2 regions of the Brevibacillus sp. HB1.2 genome follow, and region 1 is predicted to be linked to the other one. Evidence: predicted binding sites of a transcription regulator. Region 1 holds the regulator's gene; the other holds the start of a gene.
What was found. Region 1 encodes LexA, which represses DNA repair genes until DNA is damaged. Its sites were predicted from a motif close to CGAACATATGTTCG; they were not measured.
Positions count from the first base shown of each region.

Region 1 (4,379 bases):
AATCATGCGAAAAGGGGAAGGTGTCTTTTCTATAAAAAATAACCGAAAAGCCTACCGTGAGATGGAAACCCGTCTAGGTTTTTGTGCATATAACCAGTATCATTATTACATCCAGTTTACCTGCTAAGCCCTCAATCATGTTCGGCTTGTATCTGAAAACAAGAATAATAATGAAATAAGCTTCTCTCATATGGGAGAGAAGCTTATTTCATCTTTCATTACCTTGATGTGACACTTGTTAGAACAGTGATTTTAATCTATTGTCCTTTGATAGTAATATCCCACATCACGGCATTTAATGGTAAGTTCATTTGCTCCGTTTAAAGGGGTTTGAAAAGAGGTAGCCTTCCAATGCCTCAGTTACATATTTTATTTTCCACATATGAACGACCATTAAAGCGTTGACAAGGTTTTAAGTATATAGGTTAAAAGCGCGTTGCGAGACATGAAACGAAAAAGCCCGCATTCAAAAAGCTTTTCGCCCGAAAGCGATGCATCCTTCCTGCTTTCAAGCAGCAGAGATTGGCTCTTTGCTCGAAGATTAATCCTTTCGCAGCAGCTGAACTCTTTGTCGTAATTCCTGGTCTGTTAACGGCTCCAATTGCAACAAAGCCTCGTATGGATCATCACCTGGGATATGAAAGTATCGAGCAAATGCAGGCTCTGTCTTGATGCCGTTTTGCTTCAGAGTCCTGATCTGTTTATACGCATCCAAGCCTCCTATGTCTAACAATCGTGCTTCGATGTCCATATGACGATAGGCGTTTTGCATTTCGACAGCTACCGGTTGAGCAAACAATTCAAACCAAAAGCCAGCTGTGAAAAACGAGATAACGCACGTGGGCGTACTATTCACATCTGAGTGTGTCACTTCAAATCCGGGCAAACAGCCAAATGCTGTACGAACAGCCTGCTCAAACTGCTCCAGATCATGACTCTCGCAAATAATATCCAGATCGCTTTGCACAACATCAATGTCCAATGGGATGGTTCCGGCAAGCACTGGATGGTAATCGGATAGTACTTCCATGATGTGCGTCTGTTGAATCGCTTCCCACGCTGCTTTTTGGCGAATCGTCCCTCTGCCCAAGTAGGAGAGATCATGCCAATTTCTCATGAGACTACCTCCATGTCTGCTTTCTTTTAAAATAGTTTAGACAAAAGTGAATATGTACGCAACGAAATCGATAATCACTCGTATACCTAAATGAAGGGAGTGTAGTAGATGGAAATATTTTTGTGGGTAGTGGTTGTGTTATTGTTCTTGCTAAGCATCGCAGGAATTTTCTTACCCGTTTTACCTGATACGATATTACTGTGGGCGGGCTTTTTGCTCTATCACTTTTTCATTGCAGATCCGGGAGCGGGATTGCCGGCATCCTTTTGGTGGGGAATGGTCGTTCTAAGCATTCTGCTTTACGGTGCTGACTTGCTGACGAATATGTACTTCGTGAAAAGGTATGGAGGGTCCAAATGGTCGTCCGTTGCTGCTGCGGTCGGTATTATCCTCGGGATTTTCGTTTTCCCACCGTTTGGTATGCTGATCTTACCGTTCGTATTCGTCGTTCTCGTAGAGTTGATGGTGCAGAAGCAGTCGATGGAGCGAGCAGTGAAAGCGGGAGTAGGCTCACTGATCGGATTTTTGGGTAGTGCAGTCGTAAAAGTCATCTTGCAAGTTACGATGATCATCTGGTTTTTTATCGCCAGATAATAGACAGAAAACAAAAAGGACAGCCTCGGCTGTCCTTTTTTACGTGGGAACTAGTGAATGAGTCGATAAACACCGATGACTTTACCGAGAATAGTGACATGCTCCAGGATGATCGGTTCCATCGTGGCATTTTCCGGTTGGAGACGGAAGTGATTCTTTTCTTTGAAAAATCTTTTAACGGTCGCTTCGTCTTCTTCTGTCATGGCTACGACGATGTCACCATTGTTGGCTACGTGCTGTTGGCGAACAATGACGTAGTCTCCGTCGAGAATTCCGGCATCAATCATACTGTTCCCGGAGACGCGCAGCATATAGACCTTGTCAGAAGTCACGATATTGTCTGGAAGCGGGAAGTACTCTTCTACATCCTCAATGGCAGTAATCGGTTGTCCAGCCGTTACTTTTCCGATTACTGGCACACGGACGACAGAGTCTTCGAAATTGTCTTGAAAACGATCTTCATCTGATAGCAATTCGATGGCACGAGGTTTGGTAGGATCTCGACGAATGAGGCCTTTTTTCTCTAAGCGTGCCAAATGCCCATGTACTGTTGAGCTGGAAGCTAGTCCAACAGCCTCCCCAATTTCACGTACAGATGGCGGATATCCTTTATCACGAACTTCCTTTCGTATGAACTCGATGATGGCTTGTTGTCTACTCGATAATTTTGACATAGAAAGACACCCCTGATTTCTCGAACATATTTTCCTATATTATACCATGGGAGCTTGCGTTCGACAAACATAAGTTCGATTATTTGTTGACATGAACATATGTTCTCATTTATTATGAGGCTACAAGTGATCAGAACGTATGTTTGTGAGGAGGCCATTATTATGAATTCATTGACAGTACGTAATCGTTTCGAGAAAAAAGAAGAACGTCGTGTTCGTTTTGGTATCACGAGAGGACAAGCTCTCTTGTTTCTTATTACATTTACTCTCTTTTTTTACCTGTTAACCGAACTAGTGTTTGCTTCTTCGCCAATGGAGGAGCCACAAGGCATAGAAGTAACCGTACAATCTGGAGATAGCCTGTGGTCGTTAGCTGTTCAATACAATACAGATCAGATGGATGTTCGGGACTATATAATAGAAATTAAGGTTGCGAACGGTTTAGAGAGCAACAGGATTTACCCAGGTCAGACTCTCATCCTTCCTGATACTCCGTAAGTGTTCGGCTGTCTTGCGGGATCATTCGAATGTGGTATAATGAAGCGGCACTACTACAGAGTGGGAGGAACCAGCAGTGGTATCTGACGCAGAAATTAAACGCATCAACGAATTGGTCAAAAAATCGCGCGAAGAAGGTTTGACCGAAGAGGAAAAGCTTGAACAAAAAGCATTGCGCCAAAAGTACATTGACGCCGTTAAGCTTTCATTGAGAGCAAATTTGGATTCCATCCGTTATGTGGAAGACCTTGAAGAAAATAAGCCAAAACAGTAAGATAACAATTACTGATACGACAGACATCCTCGCTTGACGCTAGGGTGTCTTTTTCTGTGACATACATAAGCTGTGATAGCCAGGGAGGGAAAGCGATGGCGTGGATAGCTGTGGCGGTTGGAGGAGCAGTTGGCTCTCTTTTGCGCTACCTATTGTCTTTGCTCGCGAATCAGCCGGGATGGCCGTGGGGAACCTGGATCGCCAATGTTTGTGGATCTTTGATCATCGGCATCTTGTTCGTGCTGGGGAAAGAACGTGGCTTTTTATCTCCGACACTCTACCTCTTATTTGCAACGGGGGTCATGGGAGGATTTACGACTTTCTCAAGCTTCTCCTTGGAAGTAGTCTCTTTTTGGGGAGAAGGCCACCTGTTACGTGGCACTTTGTACGCTCTGCTTAGTTTGGGAGTCGGTCTACTTTCTTGTGCGGTTGGAATATGGTTGGCCAGGCAATGGTCCTGAGTCGTTCAATGACACGATACATGTGAGGGGGAATGAATGTGAGTACACAGCATCGTGATTATGAATGGGAACAAAAAAAGCTGGATGAAACAATTTCAGCGATCGACGAAGAAATGGAGCAGCTTCGCAATGATATTCGCGAGGCAACAGATGATTATGTCAAACAGGTCGTTAACTATAAAAAGGCTAAGGAATTGAGCTACCTGGAAGATCAGGGTCGAGAGAAGCCTTATTTCGGCAGAGTGGATTTCTTGAAAGATGAAATCTACGAGCTGGATGAGGTCTACATAGGAAAACGGGGAATTGTACGCAGCGATACGTTTGATTCTGTCGTCGTGGATTGGCGCGCGCCTATCGCCAGTCTTTATTATTCCGGTGAGAGCAAAGAAGCGTTTTACCGGATGGGACGCGAGATCGTGCGTGGTGAAGTTCGACTAAAGCGTAATTTTGCGATCGAAGACGGAAAGATCGTCGGCATCTATGATGGAGCGGTAAAAGAAACGATTAACCGCGAGATGGGGCATCCCGACGAATTTTTGCAAGAGGGCTTCATTGATGAATTTTTGGCAGCCAATCTGAATCAGGCGAACGATAGTAGGCTAAAAGACATCGTCGCTACGATTCAATCCGAGCAGAATGATATTATCCGGGCGGAAAAAGAACGGCCCATTGTTGTGCAAGGAGTAGCGGGGAGCGGAAAAACAACCATTGCTCTGCACCGACTCTCCTATTTGATTTATAACTACCAGGATTCCATGATG
Region 1 is NZ_JABMIU010000007.1:210,543-214,921, reverse strand. It holds gene HPY28_RS18065 (sensor histidine kinase) at 1-2, shown strand, start outside; gene HPY28_RS18060 (DUF4269 domain-containing protein) at 542-1,117, opposite strand; gene HPY28_RS18055 (DUF456 domain-containing protein) at 1,226-1,711, shown strand; gene lexA (transcriptional repressor LexA) at 1,762-2,385, opposite strand; gene yneA (cell division suppressor protein YneA) at 2,548-2,883, shown strand; gene HPY28_RS18040 (DUF896 domain-containing protein) at 2,960-3,157, shown strand; gene crcB (fluoride efflux transporter CrcB) at 3,253-3,618, shown strand; gene HPY28_RS18030 (HelD family protein) at 3,657-4,379, shown strand, end outside.

Region 2 (4,379 bases), on a different contig from region 1:
TTCTCCAATTGTTGCTGCGATTGTATCCAACCCAACCGGTCCACCGTCAAAGCGATCAATAATCGCTAGCAACAGTTTATGGTCAATATGATCAAGACCACAGGCATCCACTTGCAATCTTTCCAGTGCTTCTTTGGCAATCTCTGTCGTAATGACGCCTTCACCTTTTACTTGGGCAAAATCGCGAACCCGCTTCAGCAAACGGTTTGCCACCCGGGGTGTTCCACGCGAACGTCTGGCAATCTCCTCTGCCCCGCCTTCTCGAATGACGACCTGCAAGATGTCGGCTGCCCTCGAAACGATAAAGGTCAGTTCCGGAACTGTATAAAACTCCAGGCGATTTACAACCCCAAAGCGATCTCGAAGCGGCGCGGACAGCATTCCAGCTCGCGTCGTGGCCCCAACCAGTGTAAAGGGCGGCAAATCCAAACGAACACTGCGAGCGCTTGGCCCCTTACCGATAATGATGTCCAGCGCAAAATCCTCCATAGCCGGATACAAAACTTCCTCGACGCTTCGGTTGAGCCTGTGAATCTCGTCGATAAACAGGACGTCGCCTTCTTGCAAATTCGTCAAAATCGCCGCCAAATCACCCGGACGCTCAATAGCCGGACCTGACGTCGTGCGGATGTTCACACCCAGCTCATTTGCGATAATTTGCGACAAGGTCGTCTTCCCTAGACCAGGCGGACCGTACAGCAGTACGTGATCCAATGACTCTTTTCGCATTTTCGCTGCTTCAATAAAAATTTTCAGGTTTTCCTTTACGTGTTGTTGACCGATGTATTCGTTTAAATAGCGAGGACGGAGGCTCAGCTCCGCCGCATCTTCTTCCCAATTCATATGCGTCGTGATGATCCGAGAATCCAAAATCCTACCCCCTCATGAGCAACGCAAGCCCTTGTTTGATGAGCTTTTCTACACCATCGCCCTCTTTTGATTTCTCAGACAGCGTGTTTCTGATTTTTTGCAGTTCACCATCAGAGTAACCCAGTGCGGTCAATGCATCGAGCGCTTCGTTCAGTGCAGACACAGCTTGCTCGCCTGCTGTCAAATCACCCGCTGCAATAGTCAAAATCGCAGATGGTGTGTATCCTACCAATTTATCCTTCAAATCGAGGATAATGCGCTGGGCAGTCTTTTTCCCAATCCCCGGAAATTTCGTCAAATAGGTAACATTCTCCTGTTGAACCGCCATCACCAACTGCTCAGGCGTCGCTGCAGCCAGAATGGCCAATCCGCCCTTTGGCCCGATTCCGCTAACATCAAGCAGTTTACGGAACAAATCGCGTTCGTCACGGGTAGCGAAGCCGTACAGCAGAATGGCATCCTCCCGCACATGGTGGTGGGTAAACAATTTGGTTTTGTTGCCTTCATACCGAACGAATTGGTACGGGTTTGGGCAAAACAGTCGATAACCAATTCCGCCCGTTTCGATAACTATGTATTCCGAATCGAGATAACTAAGTGTACCTTCTACAAAATCAATCATTTCTTGACCCCTTCCGAAATGGAAATGAACGCGCGAAACTGTGCGTGCGTAATCGCAATACCCAATGCGTCCGCCACGTCGTCAGGCTTTGGTACTTCTTTTAACCGCAATAGGAGCTTCGTCATTTCCTGAATTTGTTTCTTCTCTGCTCCCCCGTAGCCAGTCACGGCTTGCTTGACCTGCATCGGGGTATATTCATAGACCGGCACACCAGCCAGCTCTGCCGCAAGCAAAATAACCCCTCGCGCTTGACCAACTGTAAAAGCCGTCGTCACATTTTTATTAAAGAAAAGTTTTTCGACCGACATTTCATCGGGACGATATGTTTCCAGAAGGCTCTGCATTGCCTCAAAAATCTGTTTCAATCTAAGCGGTACTGACAATCCTGCTTCTGTCTGGATGCTTCCATATTGGACGGGACGCAATTGGCTGCCCTCTTTATCCACAACCCCGAAGCCAACAATCGCAATACCAGGGTCAATTCCTAAAATGCGCATAGTCCACTCTCCGTGAGCAAAGATTCTACTCTCTACTGTAACACAAAGCATCCAGAAAGCGAACGTGTATTTCCATTTTATATCCGAGTTCAAAAAGTCGACTTTTTGAACAATCTTATAAAAAACCCGCTCCTTATAAAAGGAACGGGTTATACGGTGTCTGTTAGTGTTTGTTCATTCCGAGTGAATCCGACACATCATGCTGCAAGTGGGCATATTCGTCCACGCCACTTTGCATGTGCTCTTTGATCTTGTTGATCTGTTGGTAATTGAGCTTGTTGTGCCCCTGGTTCAACTGAACGTACAAACGCTGATGGAACTGGTCTTTGTAGCTACCTCTAGGCATGGTAGACATGGTCTAAAGACTCCTCCTTCGATCACCGTATGAAATCAGTATGGCGTAAGCGCAAGGGCGTTATGATACCAAGATTTACGCAACATGAGCCAGACATCTAATTGAAACGATAAGCAGTGGAGGTGTTGGTTGTTGCGAAGCAAAGTCCTTATTTTTTGTATATGCCTTTTCGTAATCGCACTGTCAATGCCACACTCTGCATTTGCCAAGGTCAAGAATGACATCACGGTCACCGTTTCAGTCTCACCTGAGTCCTCTTTCCAAACGACCATGTCCTTCCGTGATCAAAAGCAATTTACGAAGCGGCTATTAGGCTCTACTACCGAAGTCGCCTCCTACAACCCCCACTGGATACGAGCTACACTGACCGTAAAAAAACGAACGTATGTATATGATCACGATGGACAGCTTTATGAAAAAGAAATGCCCCGCCGTTATGTTTTGGCAAACGATGTTCGCCAGCGGATCGAAGAAATGGCCAAGTCCGTTGAGGCAGTCCATTTTGCACATGCCATACCCTGGGAACAGGTGAAAAAAACGTTGAAACGGATGGAATTCGGTACCGTGATTGATTTAGAGACAGGACAACGTTTTGATGTCCAGCGCAGAGCAGGTAGTCGCCATGCCGATGTCCAACCGTTGACACGCAAGGATACACAGATCATGAAGAACATTTATCAGGGAAAATGGTCGTGGAAGCGCAGAGCCATTCTGGTAGAGGTAGACGGTACTTATTTTGCAGCATCCATGCACGGAATGCCTCACGGCGCTGGCGCGATTAAAGGAAATGAATTCCCGGGGCATTTTTGCATCCACTTTTTCGGCAGCTCCACCCATCGACGCACAGAGCCCGATCCTAGTCACAGCATGATGATTCTAAAAGCCTCCGGAGCACTTGCGACTACAATAAAAGGGGCGTCTCCAGAAGAGCTGGTCGGTTATTTCCTCACCGCGTTGCATGAGCACGACACCCATGCAATGCGAATGACAACGGACGGATTCACACTTCCTGAAGGGCTGTCCGCGATCGAATCTGTGCGAACGTCAGAAATCGTCATCCCGTCAGATGAACGTGGCCCCCTCTTGATAGAGGTTCCTGTTCGGCTCACGTACATCGCCCGGGAAGGCGGTAATTTCCGACGAACATGGAAGTTTCTTTTGCGCCGCGAAGTCCCGGGGGAACGCTGGCGAATCATTGCGGTTGAACTGAATCCATAGCAATTGAAACAAAAATCCCTTTCCAGTCCAATACGTGCTTGTTACACGAAAGGCTCGAAAGGGATTTCTTTTAGGTCCACCCGTTTTCATTGGCCACTCCATTGGTATTCGCCATAGGTGGACAATACACTGTTATACTCTGCCAGATTCCGAATGCGAATCCCTCGTTTCAGATTCTCCCATTCCTCTTTTGGCAGACTCGCTTCCATTTTTGCTGTATCGATTCGATAAAAGGTCTGTACGACATCTTGTTCAGCAGGCAGACCATGAAACAGGGCAAGCATGCCGTCTGACGCTATTCCGATATGTCCATTCTCCTTGCACGCTGGCGCTATATCCTGCTCGCGTTTCATTAAGATCATCTTGACAGGTTCTGCTTGTACAATTTCCCATCCATTATAGTTGCCCATGACGTCTGCCAGTTGATTGGTACGAACTGCCACATGTTCTTCGTCTCGCACCCCACACAAATAATGGCGAGCTAAAACCAGTTCGTACGACGTCCCCGCGACTACATCTGCTTTGCCTGAATGGTTCAGTAAACGAGCAAGACCCGAATCATTTCCGTCCTTTCCTACTAACAGGATACCGATTACGACGCCAGTGGCTAATGCTGCACCCCATGTCGCGTAAACCACCCACTGTTTTTTCTCTGTCACATAGAACCCCTTCTTTTATATAGGTTTTTCTTCCTATCATTACCACAAAGAAAGAGGGGCATACGCGACCTATGGCGGATTGACGTTATATTTTTTTATTTTTGTCAATACAAAAAATTAATATACTATTTCATCTAGCTATCTATCCAGCGTCCTAT
Region 2 is NZ_JABMIU010000003.1:489,169-493,547, reverse strand. It holds gene ruvB (Holliday junction branch migration DNA helicase RuvB) at 1-870, opposite strand, end outside; gene ruvA (Holliday junction branch migration protein RuvA) at 875-1,492, opposite strand; gene ruvC (crossover junction endodeoxyribonuclease RuvC) at 1,489-1,989, opposite strand; gene HPY28_RS10390 (hypothetical protein) at 2,153-2,344, opposite strand; gene HPY28_RS10385 (hypothetical protein) at 2,474-3,562, shown strand; gene HPY28_RS10380 (BofC C-terminal domain-containing protein) at 3,649-4,221, opposite strand.
Region 2: the regulator LexA is predicted to act here: its motif matches at 2,049-2,062, upstream of ruvC (crossover junction endodeoxyribonuclease RuvC).